3 regions of the Virgibacillus sp. CM-4 genome follow, and region 1 is predicted to be linked to each of the others. Evidence: riboswitches for the same ligand, from Rfam matches in the RefSeq annotation. Region 1 holds a riboswitch; each other region holds the start of a gene.
What was found. A riboswitch is a leader RNA that binds a small molecule or an ion and turns the genes downstream of it on or off. The one in region 1 is predicted to bind S-adenosylmethionine.

Region 1 (8,531 bases):
CATCTCGTCATTTATTCTACCTGCTAACGCATAACATACTAAACTGTATATCCCAAGTGTTGATCCAGTAGCTGCCGAAAATTCATACCATTGTAATGAGTAGTCATTCTTGATATCTGACCATCTTTTCAACCGTATTTCTCTTTTATTCGGAACCACATGTTTATGTACTTGTAAATCTTCATAAAGTCCTTCCAACCATAATAAATTATCTTGAAATACAGCTAGGTTATCCAAGCTAGCTATAACCTCTCTACAAGTTTGTACGAGCTCCTGCAAGTATCCATTATCATCCTTATATTGGATTAGGCTGTAATAATTAGTTGAGTAATCTGTGAGTGTCAATGCATCTCTCATTGATGTATGTAACATCCGAAAACCTGCAGAATCCATAGACGTACTTCGATCACATAAGTTATCAAGGTAATCACTTATTGTTTGATATGCTACAACAAATCGAACTGCACTCTCCCACTTTTCTTCAGCAAGTAAAGCAAAAACAGATCCTCCCTGACAGTGAAATCGTTTTGAAGTTATACTTGCTAATGCTTGTGTTCTTAATTCATCATCCGGAATAGCAGCTGCTCGTGTTTGCCAATAGCTCAATTCCTTATTTACCTGCGGAAAAATTTTTGTATATACAGTGAACATTAATTTACTGGGGGAGTGAAGAACATGATGCTTAATCAACTCGCTGCCTCCGATCTACGATACTACATGTTATATTTGGTATACTATTTATATCATCATATTTTCCAGGAGGATTCAAATGATACATCCATATAAAGACTTTTATCCAATTATTCATGAATCTGTGTTTGTAGCACCCGATGCAATGATAATAGGCGATGTTACAATTGGTGAAGAATCAAGTATTTGGTTTAAGACGGTCATTCGAGGGGACGTAGCTCCGGTAAGAATTGGAAAACGCATAAGTATTCAAGACCTATCTATGCTTCATCAAAGTCCAAACCAACCACTAATTATTGAGGACGACGTAACTGTAGGACATCAGGTAACGCTCCATTCTGCTATTATTCGAAACAAAGCATTAATCGGCATGGGTTCTATCATCTTAGACGGAGCAGAAATAGGTGAGAATGCTTTTATTGGTGCAGGAAGTTTAGTCTCCCCTGGTAAGAAAATACCAGAAAATGTACTGGCACTCGGTCGTCCCGCTAAAGTAATACGAGAACTAACCGAAGCAGATTACAAGGAAATGGAACGTGTTAGAACGTCCTACGTGGAAAAAGGAAAAAGATACAAACAGGTATTTGATCAGTAAAATTTTTTTACTGTATTTAAATGAGGCGCAACGAATTTATTCACTGAAATAGTAATGGAAACAAAATAAGAGAACAGGCAATCACCATTGTTGTCTAGAGATTGCCTGTCTAATTCAAAAGACTAAAATTGGATAGAAACCCAATTTATGATGAAATTAAAACCGATTTCTCACCATCTTCATTCCTAATCTTTTTCTCTAAGATCGTACCAACTCTTTCTCTTGTTCTCTCTTTTTAATTTCATGCATATCCAATTTACCTTCCACAAAGTTTTGATGCCATACCATAAACATTAGAACTGTCCATATCTTTCTACTATAGTCTGCCTTTCCCTGGCAGTGTGCATGTAATAATTCTAAAATATAACCCTTATGCAGCAAATGGTCCGTTTCGCTCTCTCGAATAAGTTGTTTTGCCCAACCATTTAATTCATTTTTCAACCAGTGACGTATCGGAACTGGAAACCCTAATTTTTTCCGGTCTAATACATGGTCAGGAATAATCCCTCTGGATGCTTCTCTTAGTATTTGTTTCGTTGTTCCATTAGCAATTTTCATATCAACAGGAAGTTGCCTAGCAACTTGGAAGACTTCCTTATCCAAGAAAGGGACGCGTAACTCTAGAGAGTTTGCCATTGTAACTCGGTCTGCTTTTAATAAAATATCTCCACGCATCCATGTATGAATATCGACATATTGCATTTGGTTAACAGATGGATAGTCCCTAACGTGATCAAATAATTTCCTAGTAATTTGTTGATACCCTAACTGCTCATTATAACTTTTGAGTAGCTTTTCTTTCTCCTCTGCTTCAAACATCTTGGCATTTCCAATATAGCGTTCACGTAAAGGGGTTGTACCTCGATCGAGAAAACTCTTGCCTTTCACCCCTTCGGGTAACACCGTTGAAACTTTTGCAAGCAATTCTTTTACTGGAGTTGGAATGGCTTCAAATACCTTTAAGGATTCTGGTTCGCGATAGATATTATATCCTCCAAATAATTCATCGGACCCCTCTCCAGATAGAACTACTTTCACATGTTTCCGTGCCTCTTCAGAAACAAAATAAAGAGGTACACAAGAAGGATCAGCTAATGGATCATCCATGTGCCACATAATAAGTGGAAGATTTTTAATATATGCTTCCGGTGTAATGGTTGTGGATATATTCTCCACATTTAATTTATCCGCAGTTTCTTTCGCAACGTCAATTTCAGAATATCCCTCTCGTTCGAAACCGACGGAAAACGTCTTTATTCTTGGGTTTATCGTTTTTGCTATAGAAACAATTAACGTTGAGTCAATTCCACCAGATAAAAACGACCCTACTGGCACATCACTACGCATATGGACATCTACTGAATCGTACATAACATCTTGAATCTGTTCAATCCAATCTTGTTTCGATCTATTCATTGGCTGAAAAGAGGCATGCCAATATCTTGTAAACATGATCGGTTGTGCTGGTTTTTTCTTAAAATAATGACCAGGTTCCACCTTGTGTATACCCTTAGACATTGTCATTGGTTCTGGAACATATTGAAAGCTTAAATAATGCTGTAAAGCATCTTGATCTACTTCTTCTTTTTCCAACATTAATGCGATACTTTTCTTCTCCGAAGCAAAACTCATCCCTCTATCATTTTCATAATAGAAAAGGGGTTTAATTCCAAATGGATCTCTGGCACCATACAATTCTTCATTTAGTTTATCCCAAATTAAAATCGCAAACATTCCTCTTAGTAATTGAAATGCCTCTTCTTTATATTTAGTAAATAAAGCTGCAATTACTTCAGTGTCGGAATTCGTCTCGAAATGATAACCTTCATTTACTAGTTCCTGCCTTAACTCTAAGTAATTATATATTTCACCATTAAAAACCATCCATATTTGTTCATCATGATAACTTAATGGTTGTGTACCACTTTCGATATCAATAATACTTAGTCTCCGAAACCCAAACGACATATAGGAATCAAAATAGTATCCTTCGTCATCTGGTCCGCGATGCGTTATTATATTATTTTGTTCTTTGAAGTTAGCTATTTCTTGAGCTGATCTTTCCATTGGTTCATCAAATAGCATTCCGATAAAACCACACATAACATAAACCTTCTCTCGTCAATTATAAACGTATCACCCTGAGCTGTAACCCATTTGTAACAAAACCGAAATGATACAGTAATATTCTAACACGGAGATAGGTAAACTTCTATCATTTTTCACCCTTTTTTTCTATATAATCCCAACTTGTCTGGTAAGATATTCACTGTAAATAGGTGATATACCTTAGGTTTTAACACACACGATATCAAAAAAAGAGCTTCCCCAGCTTGAAATGAGAAAACTCTTTTGTCATTCTTCTATCATTTTTTAAAATTGTTTTAAAAGCGCGTTTAATTCATCAACTTTGTCGGTTTTTTCCCACGGGAATTGGATATCGGTTCTGCCGAAATGACCATATGCTGCAGTATTCTTAAAGATTGGTTTTTGTAGATCAAGCATACGAATTATACCAGCTGGACGTAAATCAAATAGTTTTCTTACAGCTTTTACTAGTTTTTCTTCATCGACTACTCCTGATCCAAATGTATTAATCGAAATTGAGACAGGCTCTGCCACACCAATCGCATATGCTAATTGTACTTCACATGATTTCGCTAAACCCGCTGCAACAATATTCTTAGCAACATACCTAGCTGCATAAGCGGCAGATCGGTCTACTTTGGTGGAATCTTTACCACTAAATGCTCCTCCACCGTGCCGTGCATATCCCCCATACGTATCTACAATAATTTTACGCCCTGTTAAACCTGCATCTCCTTGTGGTCCACCAATCACAAAACGACCAGTAGGATTAATAAAGTACTTTGTCTTATCATCAAGCAGTTTCTTTGGTACAACAGGCCGAATGACATGTTCAATTAAATCTTTTTCAATTTGTTCTGTTGTCAGATCTTGGTGATGTTGTGTAGAGATTACAATTGTATCAATTCTTACCGGCTCATCCGCCTCATCATATTCAATGGTCACCTGAGTTTTCCCATCCGGTCGTAAATAATCTAATGTTTTATCTTTTCTAACATCAGCTAAGCGCTTAGCTAACTTATGTGCTAACGAAATCGGTAAAGGCATTAACTCTTCGGTTTCATCGCAAGCAAAACCAAACATCAATCCTTGATCTCCGGCGCCAATAGCTGCAATTTCTTCATCACTCATCGTTCCTTGACGCGCCTCTAAAGCAGTATCTACACCTCCTGCAATATCTGGCGATTGTTCATCAATTGCAGTTAACACAGCACAGGTATCGGCATCAAATCCAAATTTTGCTCGAGTATACCCTATTTCTTTAATGGTTTTCCTTACTATTGCAGGAATATCAACATATGTTGTTGTCGTGATTTCTCCAGCTACAAGTACTAGCCCAGTCGTCACGGTCGTTTCACATGCAACACGTGCATAAGGATCTGTTTTTAATATTTCGTCTAATATTGCATCTGAAATTTGGTCAGATATTTTATCAGGATGGCCTTCTGTTACAGATTCAGAAGTAAATAAACGACGATTAGCAGCCATGTTGCTAAATCCTCCTTTTACATATCAGTTACGGAACTCTATTTATCAATTATGCTCATTCAGTATTAAAGGTTCTAAAGAAAACAAAAAAAACCCTTCCTACTATACATGAGGAAAGGATTGTCCCGCCTTTCGCTCTTATTGTTCAAGGAGATGTTCCTTGCATCAGATTAGCACCTTTTCACCATTGTGATGGTTGCTGGGTTTCATCGGGTCTGTCCCTCCACCAACTCTGAATAAGAGAGTATCCGTTCGAAGTTTAGCTTATCGAAAGAAAACGTTTGTGTCAACTACTTTCGTCGTATTGTCTATCGATTTTTACTTATAATAAAAGGAAAAGAAGTAATTTGCTGTCATGATTCAACATTATAGGATAATTGAATAAAATTATTATATATTTAGTATGGACTATTTTTATTAATGTGTTATACTAATAAACATATTCAACATGATAAGGTCGTTTAGGTTTCGACGTTGATACAATCTTACTAAAAGGCAGGTAGTTAATATGAAAATGGTGGAAAAACCTTTGGTTAATGAATTATATACCCATAATCATTTACAAACCAACTTAACAGTACCACAACTTATTGAACGTATTTTAGATAGAGAAGAAGGGATGCTTACAGCAACTGGTGCTGTTCAAGCTACAACAGGTAAGTATACAGGACGCTCTCCTAGGGATAAATTTATTGTAAGTGATGAAGTGAGTGAAAAGAATGTTGATTGGGGTACAGTTAATCAGTCTATCGAAGAACAAGTTTTTGACAAATTGTATCGCAAAGTAATTAATTATTTACAAGACAAAAAAGAGCTTTTTCAGTTCAAAGGATTTGCCGGTGCAGATCATGATTATCGGCTTCCAATACAAGTAATCAATGAATATGCATGGCATAATTTATTCGCCCGACAACTTTTTATAACCCCGACAGCTGAAGAATTATTAAATCATCAACCTGCGTTTACAGTAGTTTCAGCTCCTACTTTTAAAGCAAACCCTGAGCAAGACGGAACAAATTCAGAAGCTTTTATTTTCGTTTCTTTTAAAAAAAGGGTTATTCTAATTGGTGGAACCGAATACGCAGGAGAAATTAAGAAATCCATTTTCTCCGTCATGAATTATCTGCTTCCCCAACAAAATGTGTTATCTATGCATTGTTCTGCCAATGTAGGTAAAGAAGGAGACGTTGCTTTATTCTTTGGATTATCTGGCACAGGAAAAACAACGTTATCAGCTGATCCATATCGTCGTTTAATTGGTGATGATGAACATGGCTGGGGTCCAAACGGTGTATTCAATATTGAGGGTGGCTGTTATGCGAAATGTATCAATTTATCTAAAGAAAAAGAACCGCAAATATTTGATGCCATTCGTTTTGGTTCCGTTTTAGAAAATGTCATTGTTGATAAAGCCCGAATTCCGAATTACAATGACACATCATTAACTGAAAACACAAGAGCAGCATACCCAATTGAGAATATTGATAACATTGCCATCCCTAGCATGGCTGGCCATCCGAATACGATTATCTTTCTAACTGCTGATGCATCTGGTACCTTGCCGCCAATCAGTAAGCTAACAAAAGAACAAGCAATGTATCATTTTCTTAGCGGTTACACGAGCAAACTTGCTGGTACTGAAAGAGGCGTTACTGAGCCGCAAGCAACGTTTTCAGCTTGTTTTGGCTCTCCATTTTTACCATTAGTTCCATCTACGTATGCAAGAATGTTAGGAGAAAAAATAGATGCATATCAATCAAATGTCTTCCTAGTGAATACTGGTTGGACTGGAGGATCGTATGGTGTTGGAAAACGAATGAAACTTTCCTATACACGAGCAATGATACATGCTGCGTTAGAAGGCGAATTAAATTCTGTTGAGACAACCAAAGACAGTATTTTTGGTTTGGAAATTCCCATGCAAGTACCGGGAGTACCCGATGAAGTATTAATTCCAATAAATACGTGGAAAGACAAAGCGGCCTACAAAGAGGCTGCGCAATCTTTGGCTATGAAATTCCATAAAAATTTTGAGAAGTTCACGGAAGCAAGTAGCGATATTGTGCAAGCAGGTCCAATGTATCAAGGAAAGTAATTGTTTCCTCATCCCAAAAAGGATTTATTATATATGAGTGAAAAGTGTTCAGCTATAGATTGCTGATGACCGATCTCTGAAATGAGATCGGTTTTTTTATATAGGCATTCACACATTTTCACAACTCCTCATAAACTGTGTTGACATACAAATATTTAGAAGGAGTCGTGCAACATGAAGAAGATAAAACGTATAATGCTCCTTTCCTGTGGGTTCCTACTTTTTCTAACAGCATGTAATAACCAGGAGGAAACTACAATAAAATTAGCCGAAGTAACACGTTCGCTATTTTATGCTCCGCAATATGTAGCTTTAGAGAAAGGGTTCTTTAAAGAGGCAGGTCTTAATGTGGAATTACAAACAACTTGGGGTGGAGATAAAACAATGACGGCATTATTATCTGATGGAGCAGATGTAGCTTTAGTAGGCTCTGAAACTTCCATCTATGTTTATGCTCAAGATTCGAAGGACTATGCTGTTAATTTTGCCCAATTAACACAAACTGACGGAACCTTTTTAGTAGCCAAAGAACCAAAACCCAATTTCACTTGGGAGGATATTAAAGGAACCACTTTTCTCGGTCAACGCAAAGGCGGAATGCCCCAAATGGTTGGTGAATTCGTTTTAAAGCAACATGATATTAATCCTCAAACTGACCTCGATCTACAACAGAATATAGAATTTGCTAATATACCTGGTGCATTCGTATCTGGAGATGCAGAATATGTGCAATTATTTGAACCTACTGCAAGTACATTCGAAAAAGAAGGGAAAGGACATATCGTGGCTTCATTTGGAGAAGAATCAGGGCATGTCCCATACACTGTTTTTATGGCAAAACAGAGCTTTTTAAAAGAAAATGATGCAGAAATTGAGAAATTTACGAAAGCAGTTTATAAAGCGCAACAGTGGGTTGAAGCACATAGCGCTAAAGAGATTGCTCAAGTTATACAGCCTTACTTCGAAGACACGGATGTAGAAATGCTTGCTGCTTCTATTGATCGTTATAAAAGTCAAGGGTCATTTGCTACAGACCCGATATTAGATGAGTCAGAATGGAGTAACCTAAAAGATATTATGCAAGAAGCTGGTGAACTGCCTGCAGATGTACCTTATACAGATCTTGTGAATACAAAGATCGCTGAAGAAGTTATTGGTAATAAGGAGTGAGCAATATGTCATTTCTAACCTTAGAAAATGTCTCCCATCATTATTTTTCAAAAGCAAACTTCACCAAAGCATTAGACGATATATCTTTCTCTATTCAAGAAGGTGAATTTGTCGCATTATTGGGTCCTAGTGGTTGTGGTAAATCGACGATCTTATCAATTATTGCAGGAATTATAAAACAAACACAAGGCAAAATACGCTTACAAGAGAAACCGATTGATTTGACAACAGCCAATATCGGCTACATGTTGCAACAAGACTACTTATTTCCATGGAAAACCATCATTGACAATGTTTTACTTGGCCCTAAAATCGCAAACAATGTTACAGAAAACACCAAAGAAAAAGCAACAGCCTTATTAAATGAAGTAGGTTTACCTAATATAGCATCCGCTTACCCAAGCT
Region 2 (8,531 bases), 300 kb from region 1:
TGATTTAATAGAGAACTGCATAAATAATGAAAACGTTTGCGCATTCATTATAACTTTATTATACATATTCCCCTAAAAATTACAACTCCATTTTAGAAACTTCTAATTATTTAATTAATAACTAATAAAACGCTTACATTATCATAGCATTAATGCTATGATAATTATAAACATTGGTAATGTATTTAAAAATTAATTAGTATTTAGCGCAAACGATTGTACAGAGGGAGGTAAAAAATGAATAAAGAAGCAATCTATCATCGTCCAAAAGATAATTTTGCGTATGCCTATGATAATGAGACCCTTCATTTAGTACTACGGACCAAAAAAAATGATCTAGAAATGGTGGAACTTGTATTTGGTGATCCTTATGATTGGATAGATAATCAGTGGCAGAGCGTGTCAAAACACATGAAAAAAACCGGTACAACAAGCTTACATGACTATTGGTTTATTGCTGTGAAACCGAATTATCGTAGAATGCGCTATGCGTTTATTTGCTCGAATGAACACGAATCTTGTATTTATAGTGAAGGTGGAATATTTGCAAGTCTCCCCTCGGATATTGCTAATTATTTTTGTTTTCCTTACTTAAGCTCCATTGATGTATTTAATGCACCAGATTGGGTGAAAGATACGGTATGGTACCAACTATTTCCTGAACGATTTGCTAATGGTAATGAACAGTTAAATCCAAAAGGCAGTTTACCATGGGGCTCTGCAGATCCAACACCTACTAATTTCTTTGGGGGAGACTTGGAAGGAATTATTCAACACCTCGATTACCTTGTCGATTTAGGAATCAATGGGATATACCTAACCCCTATCTTCAAGGCATATTCCAATCATAAATACGATACGATCGATTACATGGAAATTGATCCACAATTTGGAGATAAAGCTACATTTCGTCTATTTGTCCAAGAATGCCATCAACGAGGAATCAAAGTAATGCTAGATGCTGTCTTTAATCATAGTGGATATTATTTCCCACCTTTTCAAGATGTGTTGAAAAATCAAGAAGTGTCTATCTATAAAGATTGGTTTCATATTTGGAATTTCCCTATAGTAACCAAACCACGTCCGAATTACGATACATTTGCATTTGTGCCTACAATGCCTAAATTAAATACGAAGAATAAGGAAGTCAGAGACTATTTATTAAAGGTCGCAACATATTGGGTAGAAACATTTGATATCGATGGCTGGCGATTAGATGTTGCAAATGAAGTGGATCACCATTTCTGGAGAATGTTTCGACAAGCCGTCAAAGAAGTGAAATCAGATGTTTATATTCTAGGTGAAATCTGGCATGACTCTATGCCATGGCTACACGGTGACCAGTTTGATGCCGTTATGAATTACCCATTTACTAATGGAGCGATTGACTTTTTTGCTAAACAAAACATGAATGCTGCTACATTCACCGAGACCATCACTAGTGTTTTACATATGTATCCACAAAATGTGAATGAAGTCGCTTTTAATCTATTGGATAGTCATGATACCCCACGCATCTTAACTTTAGCAAATGACAATGAAGCCCGTGTAAAGCTATTGTACCTTTTTCAATTATCCTTTGTTGGAACACCTTGTATTTATTATGGTGATGAAATAGGAATGGCTGGTGATACAGATCCAGGGTGTCGTGCATGTATGCAGTGGAACCCTAACCAGCAAAAACAAGAACTGTATCGATTTGTCCAGTCTCTTATTCATTTACGCAAGACAAATCCACTTTTTGGTAACCATAGTGACATTCAATTTCTCCAATCGAATGATGCAAGCAACACCATTGTATATGAGAAAAACGACGGACATCATCGGCTCGTCTTCTTTCTTAATGCGGGTGAAAAAGAGGCAAACATAACTAGAGATATCCTACGTATAAGCAGTTGTAAATATCTAACTGAATGGCATATTCAAAACCAGCAAGCAAGGAAATATAGAATTGATGAATTACCAACTTCAATTACGGTACCCCCTCTTCATTTCCGTATTTTTGAAATTGTATAAACTTAAATTAAAAAAATACTTTTTTGGGAATTTCGAAAATTATCTTGACAGCCACATTCGTTTCTAAGATAATGAGTACAATCAAAATTTCATATTAACCTATCAAGAGTCAGGGGAGGAAACTGGTCCATTGATCCTGCGGCAACCATACTCTATTTGTTATTCCGAGTAAAGGTGCTAAATCCAGCAAACGAAACTTGTTTGAAAGATGGGAATTGTTTAGTAAACAATAATCAAACCTCTTTCAATCGAAAGAGGTTTTTACTTTTTTACTTGATAGGTAATGTTAACAAATTAAAGGAGGAATGGGATGGCTCGAATCGACGACAAGAAAATCAATGACATTACTGAAGCTCTAGAGAAGATTGAATTCGGATCATTAGCAATTACGATACATGAAGGAGAAATTACGCAGATTGACACAACGGAAAAGAAACGGTACCCGTTACAATCAAAACGAAAAAAACATGTAAACGGGTAACGACGTGCTTATTGGAACACCAAAAGCACAGTTAAAGATTATTTACAAGGGAAACCGAATAAACGATTAACATGCTAATTAGACGACTAAAGGCATCCATTGAAATTAAGGTATTTGTATTTCCTTTATTAATTTGGATGCCTTTTTTTAACTTTCATATGGAAAGGAGACGTAACATGGACTTGTTAGCCGAATTAGATAAACGAATCTTAATCGGCGATGGTGCAATGGGAACTTTACTTTATTCCTATGGGGTCGATCATTGTTTTGAAGCATTAAATCTTTCTCATCAAGAACAAATTGCACATATTCATGAATCTTACATTCATGCAGGTGCTGATCTTATTCAAACTAATACATATGGGGCAAACTATATGAAGCTCGCAAGATATGCTCTTGAAGATCAAGTAAAAAAGATAAATACCGAAGCCATAAAAATTGCGAAACAAGCTGCAAATGAAGAAACTTTTGTTCTTGGCACTATCGGTGGTATTCACGGCACACAAACGCTGCAAGCCACAACAGATGAAATCAAAAGAAGTTTTCGAGAACAGTTGTACTGCCAATTATTAGAAGGTGTAGATGGACTTATCTTAGAGACCTATTATGATCTTGAAGAATTAATTACTGTTTTAGAGATTGCAAGAGACGAAACAAATCTTCCAATTATTGCAAATGTATCAATGCACGAACCTGGTATCTTACAAAATGGGATACTTCTACCCGATGCACTAAAGCGATTAGAGAATACTGGCGCGGATATCGTGGGGATTAACTGTCGACTTGGCCCATTTCATATGCTTGAATCACTGAAAGATGTCCCATTACTAGATAAAGCATTTTTAGCAGCTTATCCGAACGCTAGTTTACCAGCTTATCGTGACGGCAAATTAATCTACGAAGATGAACCGAACTATTTCAAAAACTGTGCGACCGATTTTCGCAACGAAGGCATTCGCTTACTAGGTGGGTGTTGTGGAACTACCCCAGCCCATATAAAAGCAGCAGCTGATGCCATCAAACCTACAAAGCCAATTAAGGAAAAGATTGTACCAGTTAAGCCACGCCCCATTAAGGTCAGCGAACAGAAAGAACAATCAGAGTTAGGTCTAATTGATATTGTTCAACAACGACATGCTGTGATTGTTGAATTCGATGCACCAAAACATTTAGATACATCCGAGTACTTAAATGGGATTAACGCCTTGAACGATGTAGGGGTAGATGCGATCACATTAGCGGATAATTCGCTAGCTACACCACGAATTAGTAATATTGCTGTAGCAGCAAAAATCCAACAAGAAATTGGGGTAAGGCCGCTAGTGCACTTAACCTGCCGAGATCGCAATCTCATTGGACTGCAATCGCATCTTATGGGATTACATACCTTAGGAATCCATGAAATACTTGCTATTACTGGGGACCCTACTAAAATCGGGGATTTTCCTGGAGCAACTTCCGTTTTTGATGTTACGTCATTCGATTTAATAAAATTAATCAAACAATTTAACCAAGGGATATCGTTGTCTGGAAAATCCCTAAAGAAACCAACAAACTTTCAAGTTGGTGCTGCATTTAATCCGAATGTAGCCCACATAGATAAAGCGGTAAAACGAATGGAACGAAAAATGGAACGTGGAGCGGATTATTTTTTAACACAACCTGTTTATAGCAAAGAGACGATTGTTGCGTTGGCTAACAAAACCAAACATATTGATAAACCGATATTCATTGGGATTATGCCGCTTACATCTTCGAGAAATGCTGAGTTCCTGCATAATGAAGTGCCGGGAATTAAAATGCCAGATGTGATTAGAGAAAGGATGAAAGCAGTAGCTGATGATAAACAACGTTCTATTGATCAAGGAATTCAAATTGCAAAAGAACTGCTTGATACGGCATTGGAACACTTTCAAGGAATTTACATTGTAACGCCATTTATGCGTTATGACATAAGTATTGAATTGGTTACGTATATGCAAGCGCGTGTACAACTTCTTTCCACATCGAAAATGACATAATTAAAAAAATAGTATTGGAGGAATTGATAATGACTGCTATTAGTTCAAATCTTGGTTATCCGAGAATCGGGGAAAAGAGAGAATGGAAACGAGCGTTAGAGAAGTTTTGGAAAGGTGAAATTACTGAAGCACAATTAATCTCAGAAACAGATCAAATTAGACTTCAGAGCTTAAAAAAGCAAAAGGACATTGGTGTAGATCTTATTCCTGTAGGGGATTTTTCTTTCTATGATCATGTTCTTGACACATCGGTAATGTTTGGTATTGTCCCAGATCGCTTTAATTACCAAGGAGGAAAGGTTGACCTAGAAACGTATTTTGCAATTGCTCGAGGCACAAAAGATGCCGTTGCATCTGAAATCACTAAATGGTTTAATACCAATTACCATTATATTGTTCCTGAATTAGATAACTCGAAGCCTACGTTAACGGAGAACCGCCCCCTTACTTTTTATCAGGAAGCAAAAGAAAAATTAGGTATCGATGGGAAACCTGTCCTTTTGGGACCAATTACGTACTTACATCTTGCAAAAGGCTATCGAAAGGAAAACCTTTTGGAATTAATCGATACATTCGTTCCATTATACGTACAAATCTTAGAGGAACTTCAGGCAGCGGGAGCTTCTTGGATACAAATTGACGAGCCTATCTTCGGTACCCAGCTAGACCAATCCATTCTTTTAAAGGCTGAACAAGTCTATCAGCAATTTGCCGAAGCCGCTCCAAATTTAAAGATCATTTTACAAACCTATTTTGAACAAGTAATTCATTATCAAGCAATTAGTAACTTCCCTGTTCATGCTATTGGACTTGATTTTGTTCATGGTAATACATTGGAGCTAATTGAGCAATATGGATTTCCAAGTAATAAAGTGCTTGCTGCTGGAATTATTAATGGACGAAATGTATGGAAAGCTGATCTTGAGGAGAGACTTTCATTCCTTGAGTCTATTCGACCTTATGTGAGTACAGACCAAATTATATTACAGCCATCCTCCTCCCTCTTGCACGTACCAGTAACGAAGAAGTTAGAGGAGAAACTAAATAACGATATTAAAGCCGGATTATCATTTGCTGATGAGAAATTAACCGAAATTGTTACGTTAACAAATGGCTGGAACAATGGAAAAATAAAAATCACCAATGCCATTAAAGAAAATCGTGTAGAGCGGCAACAATTCATTCGTGCATCTTCACGTTCAAATGAGCAAGTGAAACAAGCATTAGCTACCTTGACTGCTTCTGATGCAGTACGCGATTCCTCCTTTGCTGAGCGAATAAAACAACAACAAACGAAGCTAAATCTACCATTACTTCCAACAACGACAATTGGCAGTTTGCCACAAACTGCAGTTGTTCGACAAACGAGGACGAAATGGCGTAAAGGAGATATTACCAATCAGGAATATGATCAATTTATTAAAGAGAATATAAGGAAATGGATTGCAATTCAAGAAGAATTGGGTCTGGATGTTCTTGTTCATGGAGAATTCGAACGGACCGATATGGTAGAATATTTTGGAGAAAAACTAAATGGATTTGATGTTACTGAGTTTGGCTGGGTTCAATCTTACGGTTCGCGTTGCGTTAAGCCTCCCCTTATTTACGGGGACGTATCTTTCAATAAACCAATGACAGTAAAAGAGAGTGTCTATGCCCAATCATTAACTAAAAAACCAGTTAAGGGAATGTTAACTGGCCCTGTTACAATACTAAATTGGTCATTTGTCCATGAAGATGTGGCCCGGTTTACCGTACAAAATCAAATTGCATTCGCTTTACGTAAAGAAGTGCAAGTGCTAGAAGAAAACGGTATTCAAATTATTCAAGTAGATGAGCCCGCATTACGTGAAGGTTTACCTTTGGATGAGCGAAAGTGGAAGGGGTATTTAGAAGCTGCTGTTTATGCCTTCGGCTTAGCTACTTCTGGTGTAACTAACAGCACCCAAATTCATACACATATGTGTTATTCTGAATTCCAGGATATCTATGATACGATCGATGCCTTGGATGCTGACGTAATCTCGATTGAAACATCTCGTAGTCATGGTGAAATGGTTGGTTCGTTTGAAGATCACACATATGATAAAGAGATTGGACTAGGCGTTTATGATATTCATAGTCCACGAATACCTGCCAAAGAAGAAATTCTAGAAAATATTAACCGAGCTTTACAGAACATTTCTCCGAAGCAGTTTTGGATCAATCCAGATTGTGGATTAAAAACACGAAGCGAAGAGGAGACCATTCAAGCTCTAAAAGTCATGGTCGATGCAGCAGCAGAAGTTAGAAATGAAAAATTGACATATCAAAATAACTAAATTTACAGCGCCAACACAAATGTGTTGGCGCTACTTTTATGGAAATTACTTGTTGTGTTGCAGATACACGAATTCCCTTAGAGCAAAGTCCGAGATTATTCCGTAAACAACCAACGCTGCAGACGTAAATAGCTTGATTATACTGAGAAGATTCCTCACTTTATAAAGCGAATTCTTTCAAACACTTCATGAATAATTATTATCGGTACCTACAACGTTCTATTTGCAAGAAAGGCATCCACTTGCTGTTGATGATGCTGATCATGCTAGATAAATCCTGCAATATAATTAAACATTGTATGTGAGTAGCCAGAGTAAGGGTCTATAGTTTCCCCAATAAATGCAAAAGGCGTAAAGAAATCATCTTCCGTCTTATTACGTAAATCCTTTATTAGTTTTTCCCGCATTATTTTTTGTTGACTAATTAAATTATGACCAGAAACGCCAGATAAAGCATATTCAGATGCTTAATTATTCCATGCGTCAAATCCAACACTACTAATTTCTGCATCTTGTTTCATTTGAGGTAGCGTTTCTTCTATTATGTAATTATCCCAAAAGGTCAGATGACAAATTATTTCAGCTGAGGTCTACTCTCCTTCTCCAATGGGCTCAAACAAAAGTCCTTCATTTATGGCTTTCAAGTCTTGTACCCAGCAACTACTTTCACTAAAATCATGAATTAAATTCGCTATCGAATACATTTGCTCCCCCCTATTTTACTTTTCTATTCTTTCGCTATGTTGTTTATGAATTCCTGATTTTTAACCGAAGTACTTGATAGATATAAAGAATAGGAGTATTATAATTCATGTGGAAAATTTGCTGGTGTAGCACAGCTGGCAGTGCACTTCACTCGTAATGAAGGGGTCGGAGGTTCGAATCCTCTCACCAGCATCCGATATGCACATTGACATAAAGCGATTCTTGATACTATCAGGAATCGCTTTTTATTTTAATTTGTCGACATTTTTTAGTGATTCATATTGAACAGAAACTCTTATTAAACAATGAGTTTTTTAATCTATTCATACAGCAATAACACAAATCATCCCTATTATAATTATTAATTTACAGCTGTGGCTTTGATAGAAATTAAAATCAAAGGGGAATTACAGCAAAAGAGTAACATTTATGATGCGCTGAAAAATCTGGAGAAGCACTAGGGCAGATTGTTTAACAGAAAAGAAATTGGGTTAAATAAAAGAGAAGTTATATTTTATCAAATGAGACATAACGACGGGTTTCCTTATCTTGAAAATAAAGTTAAACTTGTTGACTTTACGTTTATTATAGGAACGATATAAAGTGGTACTAGGAAATGTTATGCCAGTTTGAAAACTCCTATATCTACATGAGCAATATAAATTCAATAAAGTTGAGTATTCTTTGCACTACCTGTGTTAGTGAATGCCAAGGGAGGAATTATTCAGTATGATAACAAGAGAAACCATCTTTAAGCACGCCAAAGAAAAATACGGCACATCACCTGATTATCCATTTCAAAAATTCCCAAACTATGCAATCTTAAGACATGCATCTAACAAAAAATGGTATGCCCTTATAATGAATGTTCTCCCTAAAAAACTAGGACTAGAAGGAAATGAAGAAATAGATGTTCTGAATTTAAAATGCCCCCCTGAAATAATTGATGGTTTAAGAAATGGAAAAAATATTCTACCTGGATATCAT
Region 3 (8,531 bases), on a different contig from region 1:
AACATTGACGTCTACACCATCATGTCCACCAGTAGTCCAACCTGTACCAGAGCGAAGATCAAAAATGCGTTCAATTGCATTGTCAATTTCTGTTGTATCCTCCTCTTCAGCCGCATCTTCTACTGAATCAATTTCTTCTTCGGTTAAATCTAAATCAATATATTCTTCTAAGACATCTTCAACATCTTCACCTTCACTAATTTCAGCTGCCATGTAATCCGGAGTACGCTTCGCTGCTTTCAATGGCGTTGGATCCCATTTATATTCCCCATCGATTCCCATAGTCAATCCACCTGTAGAATGATCTGCAGTTGTAATAACTAATGTATGCTTGTCCTTTTTAGCAAATTCAATTGCCCGTTGATAAGCTTTCTCAAAGTCTTCCATTTCACTCATTGCACCAACAATATCATTATCATGTCCTGCCCAGTCAATTTGGCTTCCCTCTACCATCAGAAAAAAGCCATCTTTATTTTCACTCAATTTGCTTAATGCCGTATCCGTCATTTCTTCCAATGTTGGCTGTTCTTCTGGACGATCGATCGCTTTATCAAGGCCAACAGGGGCGAAAAGTCCAAGAATTTGCTCATTATCATCTTCTAGCATCTCTTCTTTGGTATGAACATAACTAAATCCAGCATCTTCAAATTCCTCTGCTAGATTTCGATCTTCCCTTTCAAAGTAAGATGTTCCACCGCCTAAAATAACATCAACTTTATGCTGGCCATCAATTTTCTCATCGAAATAATCATCTGCGATATCATTATAATTATTACGTGATTCATCATGTGCACCAAAAGATGCAGGGGTTGCGTGATTTACCTGAGATGTAGACACAAGACCAGTACTTTTTCCTCGATCTTTAGCTTCTTCTAATACGGTTTTCACTTCATTCTTTTCCATATCAACAGCAACTGCACCATTATAGGTTTTGATTCCAGAAGATAGGGAAGTGGCTGCTGCTGAAGAATCAGTAATACTTTCTTCTGGATCCCAAGAATACGTTTGCTGCATCCCTACTAAATGTTTATCAAATGCTGTCTCTTCAACATATGGGTCTTTATTGTCTTTGAACGATCGATATGCTGTCGTGTAGGCAGGACCCATTCCATCACCGATCAAAAAAATAACATTTTTCACCTTGCCTTGATTCGACTTATACGACTTAGCTTCAACTTCTAAACTACTTGTAGCAAAGCTTCCGAATACTAAAGTTGTCATAACAGCAACAGATAGTATTTTTTTTCTAGACCCTTTACTAATCAAGATACTTCCTCCTTTACTAATTTTGTCCACCCATATCTTACTGAGAATCTATTAATCTATGATTAAAAGTATATAAAAATAACGTAAAAATTAAAGGGAATTTCTTCCTGGATCAAATTATCCATCTCGAAGAAAGCGCTAACATAGTGGTATGAAAGAAAAAAACTACCGCAAAATAATTTTGCGATAGTTCAATTCTACTTTTAACAAAAGGAGTCCTTAGATTTTGGAACGGATAGTCCAAATAATGGTCGAAGATATAGCGCAATAAATGTCCCAGCTAAGGCGAGTATTCCCCATATATACCCATGTAAGCTAAAGGATGCTATGCCACCAAAATATGCACCAATATTACATCCAAATGCTAATCTTGCACCATATCCCATTAAAAGACCACCAATAATCGATGCAGCTATATTTTTTAGATTTAATTTCGTAAATTTAAATAATCCACCCGCTGCAGAAGCTAGAAAAGCACCGAGGATAACACCTAAATTAAGCACTGTTGTCGAATCTGCAAAGATAGATGATTCTAGTACTTGAGCATTGGCACCTTGCCAATACCCCCAACTGGTAACGTCAACTCCAAAGAATTGAGCTACTTTTGAACCCCAAAGTGCAAATGCTGAGGTAATCCCCCACGGGGCACCACGAGTCATTAATGTTAATGCATTTAAAACTGCTAATACAATTGCCGCAGCAAAGAGTGGCCAAGATCCGCGGAAGATGCGTTTCCACCCTTTCGTTGAAGGTACTGGTGCCATTTTAGGGGCTTTTCGTTTTCGTTCTACAACTAATGTAATCCACGCGATTAAACCAAATAATGCAATGGATACAATCCATGCTCCCCCATATCCAAGTCCAGTTGAGGTTGCTAGAGAAATTGGTTCGAATGATGGTAAGTCTTCTGTCCAAAATGTTAAATGCTTTGCCCCAATTGTCGAGCCAACAATAAAGAACAATAAGGTTACAAACATAACGGAACGTCCACCACCTACAGCATACAGCGTACCTGAGGCACAGCCTCCTCCAAGCTGCATACCAATTCCAAACATAAATGCTCCTACTAAGAGACTTACACCAACTGGTGATACGTATCCAGCTACTTCTCCTCCGAAGAAGGAATATCCAAACGCTAATATAGGCGCAAATAATGTTACCGCTACTGCCAACATAAGCATATGGGAACGAAGTGCTTGCCCATTTCCTACCGACATAAATCTCCTAAAAGCAGAAGTAAAACCAAAACGCGCATGGAACAGTGTATATCCAAGCAAGAGCCCAATTACTAAGAGCAAAGGTTGAGCAACTTGCTGTGTAACTAGTAAATAGATTAACAGAAGTGCTGCTACAACTAATCCGCCAATAATTAATGGCGTCTGTGATTTATTTAACCCCGTATTGTCTTTAGGGATTGGATCTTTTACTTCATTGATCGGTTGAACCTTTGTTGTCATCCAAAACATCCTTTTCTGATAAAATTAGTCAGATTTATTTTTCTATCATAACTGGTGTTACGTTTTGTGTCAACAAAAGAATTCAAGCCGTATTTGCATAGCTTTTTTTTATTCGGACATGCTATACCTATTCTTAACTTTAGGAGGTTTTGGTATGTCTGAGGAAAATAAGAATCGAAACAAAGATAAAGGTAAACAAAATAATCGAAATAAGCATAATAAACAACGTGGTGATGTTGAATTTGCAAGTGAGAATGAATTTAATAATAAGACGAATGAACAAAAGCGTAAAGATTAATATTTATCACCTGTTTTCTATGTAAGTTGAACAAGTTGTCGAGTACAGTTTAATAGGCTCGGCAACTTTTTTGTATTCTATTGACAAACAAGCAACTCCATGATAAGCAAAGCTCACCTTTTGTCATTCAATAAGCATATTCATATCCTTATTCTTTATAATAAAGTAAACTCAAGGTGTTTCATTCAATTAACCATACTATCTTTTTAAAGGAGACTGTAATGAAACAAGTATATAGTGATGTTATTCAATTTCGCGGATCACACTATGATTACGGTGTTTACCAAGGGAAATTGCTTAAGCAATCTCCCATTTTGCACAATCGTAAAATCCAATGGGAATCCCAAAAATTTCGGCATTTTATTGTTGATATAAATACGGTTAAACAAATGTTACATCATTTCGCCCCTGGTATTTGGGAGGAATTAAAAGGTCTAGCAGATGCTTTATCAATGAAAATGGAAGATGCGATCCAAGATTTTGGAGGCTATTATTTAGAATACGGCAGGAGTGGCTGCTCCATATACACGGGTTCTCATTATCTGGTTCGAAATTATGATAACGACCCTTCTTCTTATGAAGGACGATACGCTATCTACCAGCCTACAGATCATGGCTTTGCTACAATTGGGCCGACAATGCAAATTACAGGAAGAACAGATGGAATGAATGAGAAAGGACTTGCAATGGGGTATAACTTTATAAACCGTAAAAAATCACAAGATGGTTTCCTATGTAATATGATTGGTAGAATCGTATTAGAAAATTGCGCAACGATCGGAGATGCGATCTCGTTACTAAAAGAAATTCCCCATCGCCATTCATTTAGTTATTGTGTCATTGACCGCAACAGGCAATCAATTATTATTGAAGCATCACCTCGGTCAATCGCTCTGCAAAAATCCAATATATGTACCAACCATTTTGAACAACTAACGGATGAAAACCGATATCGTATGGATGATTCTTCCCAAAGGTATCAAGCAATACAAACGCTTCAAGCTGATGCAATAAAACCTTATCATGCTTTCCGAATGTTAAACGATACCGATAAAGGAGTTTTTTCCAAAAAGTATGGTGCTTGGGCGGGAACATTGCATACCGCTATGTACTTTCCAGAGGTAAGAAAAGCATGGTTTGCTTTAGGTGGAGATCGCAAACCACTCATTTTTAATTTAGAAAATTGGGTGCAAGGAGCTGATATACATGCGAAGCAATTGAAAGGTCAATTAGAAACTACACACGCATTTGTCAATATGGATTACTTATAAATCCTCCTATCAAGGTCGAATATATTGTTCTAAACAACATAATGTATAAAGATACCTATCTAATAAGGAGAGGTGATTCTATATGAATCAGTTACCCGTAATCGACCTTGGATTAATGACTGAACACTTGACTGCTCATAAAGGTGCGTTACATAAGTTACAAGACTATAATAACTTGGCAACAGATCAAATATTAAAAGATATACTTGTAATGCAATCCTCTGTGTTATACAATCATGTGCTAGTTATGTTAGCTTTAATTAACCCTTACCAAACGCAACTAGTGGAACTGCCCCCTTTACCAAGTGAAGCCGATGTTATTTCTCAAAAATTACATGCTATGTCGCCCACAGCTTTGAATGAAACGAATCAATGGATCGCTATGGAATCACATACTTCTGCTAAAAACATGTCAAATACAAATTATTTGTCTGCATTAATGATGAAAAATGATAATGTACGACATATACATGTCCAGATGGCGCTACAGCAACTTACCATTCAGGATAACTATGAAGAATACATGAGACAGATGGGGTGGTCGTTCTTCCCAGTAGCTTCGTTTGAAGAACAGCTCAAATCCTATAACTACTTCCTACAATTATTTTAGAAGTAAACGGGAGAGAAAAAGCATCTAGCTAAAAAATCGACTGTACCTTGTTCGTAAAATCAAAGCAAATAAAATAGGCATGACTCCTATGAACACCAAGAACCCGAGGATCCTTCACCTTAGCAGCAGATGTTCCACGAAGTACATGGCCTATTTCCGATATATAGAATAGAATGTTTATTCCGCTTTAATAATTAATTTTAGTTCCTCTCTTGTTTATATGAACTATTTAATACATTAACAACTTTTTTAAAGTTTAACGGATCAAATGAATGCTTGAAATCTCCCTTTATTCTTAAAGACCTGCCAAAATGATATTGACCTGCTTGTACTTGCTTATGAATAGGTTCCAGATTAGAAGGTGTCAAGCCTCCCCCTGGCATGATTTCAGGACCTTGTAATTGGTTTGCAAGGTTAACTAATGATTCCAAATTATTTTGACCGGCTTGGCAATTTTCCTTTCCACCAGATGTTAAAATTCTTTTTACATGTTGTTTATATTGGGTTAATGTGTAATAGGCGTTCACTTGATCTTCGACTTCATCAAATGCACGATGAAAGGTAATATCTATATTCGGTGCTGCTTGTATTATTTGATCTAGAATTGCAGTATTGATTTTATAATCAGCTGTTACAGCCCCAAACACGATTCTTAATCCCCCTAGTTTAGCAAGCTGTCTTATATCTTCGATGATAATCTCTAAATCAGAAGAGGTATAATTAAAATGATAGCTATGCGGGCGGATCATAATTTGAACTGGAATAGATACGTTCTTTAGTACGTGTTTGATTGTACCATAACTGGGTGTCAAACCACCTTCACTTATAGCTGTTACGAGTTCTAATCGATTAGCACCAAAATTTTCAGCATGTATTGCTTCCTCACCGTTTTGAACAATCACTTCTAACATCAATCTCTCCAACCTTTTCTAAGTATATTTGAAAAATAGCAATCCCTTTTCCTCTGTTATCTTATCATGATTCTTATTCCTAATAAATGCTACAAGCAACCTTGACAATTGCATTAAACCCATGTAATCTATTTTCAACAATTATATACTGTATTCTTATCCAGAGAGGTGGAGGGACTGGCCCTTTGAAGCCTCGGCAGCAGACTTTTAGTACTGTGCCAATTCCAGATGCAGCATAGCATAAAGATAAGAAGAGTTAAATCTATTGTACTGCAAAAACCCTCTTCTTAATCCGTGAGAAGAGGGTTTTTATTTGTTGAAATGAAGGGATGATTATACATGAAAAAAAGAAGTATAGAAACGGAGTTAGTACAATTGGGGAACAAAAGCGACGAAAAAACAGGAGCAGTAAATCCTCCGCTTTACCTATCTACAGCATACCAGCATCAAGGTCTAGGTCAATCAACAGGTTATGATTATACAAGAACAAAAAACCCTACTCGATCCTTACTGGAAGAAGGCATAGCAAACTTAGAATCAGGTGATCATGGTTACGCCTGTAGTTCTGGTATGGCTGCAATTCAATTAGTATTTTCATTGTTTCGTGCTGGTGATGAATTACTAGTATTGGATGATGTTTACGGCGGAACTTATCGGTTGTTACAGCATTATGCAGAAGCTTACGATATTAAAACAACGTATACAAATTTAAAAGATGATACGGAAACTAAACAACGGATTTCACAAAAGACGAAAGCAATTTTTATCGAAACACCCACTAACCCTCTAATGCAAGAAATGGACATCGCGCATATTGCAAAAGTTGCACAACAATTCAACTTATTATTCATTGTTGATAATACTTTTTATACGCCATTATTACAACGTCCTCTTGAGCTAGGAGCGGATATTGTTATTCATAGTGCAACCAAGTATATTGGAGGGCATAACGATGTGTTAGCTGGTTTAGTGATCGCAAAAGGGAAAGACCTATGTGAAAAACTCGCTAATTTCCATAATGCCTCAGGGGCAGTACTATCCCCTTTCGATTCTTGGTTACTGATAAGGGGGTTAAAAACATTAGCTTTACGTATTGAAAAACAGGAATCAAATGCCAAAGCAATGGTTTCCTTTTTAGAAGAACATCCAATGATTAATGATGTCTTATACCCTGGAAAAGGTGGTATGTTATCCTTCCGGCTTCACAATAGTGCGTGGGTTGATCACTTCTTGCAACAGCTTCAATTAATTATATTCGCGGAAAGTTTAGGAGGAGTAGAAAGCTTTATTACATACCCTGCGACCCAAACCCATGCAGATATTCCAAAAGAAGAACGGATAAAACGAGGTATTGACGATCGCCTATTGCGTTTTTCTGTTGGTATTGAACAAGCAGACGAACTTATTGAAGATTTGCAGCAAGCACTTTATGCTGTACAAGCTTATGCGTAATTAGCTAAATCTGCTATAATACCTTTAAAGTAGTAAATAAGAGAGTAGGAACAACTATGATTCTCGTCATCGATAATTATGACTCATTTACATTTAACCTTGTTCAATATGTAAAACAACTTGATCATCAAGTAAAAGTTATACGAAATGATGCCATTACAATAGAAGAGATTAGACAATTACAGCCTTCAGCAATTCTCCTTTCACCTGGACCAGGAACACCAGATAATGCAGGGATTTGTTTAGACCTTGTACATTTTTTACATCAAGAGATCCCGATTATCGGGATTTGCTTAGGTCATCAAATTATTGCGCAAGCTTTTGGAGCAGCGATTCAAAAAGCGCAGCAACCGATGCACGGAAAGGTATCAGAGCTTTATCATGATAATCAAGGGATATTTACAAATTTAAATAATCCGCTTCGGGTTACTAGATACCATTCATTAATTGTCAATGATATCTCCCTCCCTAATTGTTTTGATATCAGTGCTACAACAATGGATGGTGAAATCATGGCTATTCGGCATAAACAATATTCGATTGAAGGCATACAAGCTCATCCAGAATCTATTCTGTCTGATCAAGGCTTATTATTATTGCAAAATTTTTTCGTAACGCATTCGCAAACATCCACATATCTGTCAGAAAAAATTGTTGCTAATACCTTGCAACCCTGATATAAACATAGATTGTATAAAAAGGAAGATACTACATGCAACCAAATAAAACCCAACCGTTCCTATTATTTGATTTTTTAACCGATTCCAGTAAGAAACATCCTTTACTATTCAAAGACCCAATAGCCATTATTGAAACTTCTACAGATACAGAGGTTATGTCTGCTTTACAATCTGTCCAAGCATATGTAGACGCTGGATATTATGCAGCTGGTTATCTTTCCTATGAAGCAGCACCTGCATTTGAATCAGCATTTCATGTGCATCAAACGTATAACATGCCATTGTTATGGTTTGGAATATTTAATAAACCTGTAGAGCAACCTGTAATAGAGACAGGAAATTACTTTATCGACGAATGGCAACCGACTACATCCGTTGAGGAATACCAAACTAACATAACCAAAATTAAAAACCATATTGAAGATGGGGGAACATATCAAGTAAACTATACCATCCGCTTAAAGAGTAACTTCTATGGTGATTCACTTGGCTACTATCAGCAGTTGAAACAAGCACAATCTGCCAATTACTCCGCATATTTAAACATTGGTTCGCATTCCATTTTATCTTCTTCACCAGAACTATT

Region 2: another riboswitch for S-adenosylmethionine. It lies ahead of M948_RS42720 (YezD family protein); the one in region 1 lies ahead of metK (methionine adenosyltransferase).
Region 3: another riboswitch for S-adenosylmethionine. It lies ahead of M948_RS38460 (methionine biosynthesis PLP-dependent protein); the one in region 1 lies ahead of metK (methionine adenosyltransferase).

What each region holds. Positions count from the first base shown of each region.
Region 1 is NZ_AUQA01000002.1:5,313-13,843, forward strand. It holds gene M948_RS23905 (tetraprenyl-beta-curcumene synthase family protein) at 1-690, opposite strand, end outside; gene M948_RS23910 (gamma carbonic anhydrase) at 770-1,285, shown strand; gene asnB (asparagine synthase (glutamine-hydrolyzing)) at 1,484-3,388, opposite strand; gene metK (methionine adenosyltransferase) at 3,659-4,861, opposite strand; SAM riboswitch class I at 4,997-5,104, opposite strand; gene pckA (phosphoenolpyruvate carboxykinase (ATP)) at 5,370-6,956, shown strand; gene M948_RS23930 (ABC transporter substrate-binding protein) at 7,131-8,126, shown strand; gene M948_RS23935 (ABC transporter ATP-binding protein) at 8,132-8,531, shown strand, end outside.
Region 2 is NZ_AUQA01000002.1:309,853-318,383, forward strand. It holds gene M948_RS25395 (glycoside hydrolase family 13 protein) at 238-2,016, shown strand; SAM riboswitch class I at 2,113-2,231, shown strand; gene M948_RS42720 (YezD family protein) at 2,327-2,497, shown strand; gene M948_RS25400 (bifunctional homocysteine S-methyltransferase/methylenetetrahydrofolate reductase) at 2,674-4,518, shown strand; gene metE (5-methyltetrahydropteroyltriglutamate--homocysteine S-methyltransferase) at 4,545-6,839, shown strand; tRNA gene M948_RS25410 (tRNA-Thr) at 7,664-7,736, shown strand; gene M948_RS25415 (MmcQ/YjbR family DNA-binding protein) at 8,274-8,531, shown strand, end outside.
Region 3 is NZ_AUQA01000006.1:1,031,783-1,040,313, forward strand. It holds gene M948_RS38435 (alkaline phosphatase) at 1-1,221, opposite strand, end outside; gene M948_RS38440 (YeeE/YedE family protein) at 1,470-2,723, opposite strand; gene M948_RS43495 (hypothetical protein) at 2,878-3,021, shown strand; gene M948_RS38445 (C45 family autoproteolytic acyltransferase/hydolase) at 3,243-4,292, shown strand; gene M948_RS38450 (hypothetical protein) at 4,375-4,902, shown strand; gene M948_RS38455 (copper homeostasis protein CutC) at 5,103-5,813, opposite strand; SAM riboswitch class I at 5,967-6,066, shown strand; gene M948_RS38460 (methionine biosynthesis PLP-dependent protein) at 6,153-7,265, shown strand; gene M948_RS38465 (anthranilate synthase component II) at 7,322-7,942, shown strand; gene pabB (aminodeoxychorismate synthase component I) at 7,978-8,531, shown strand, end outside.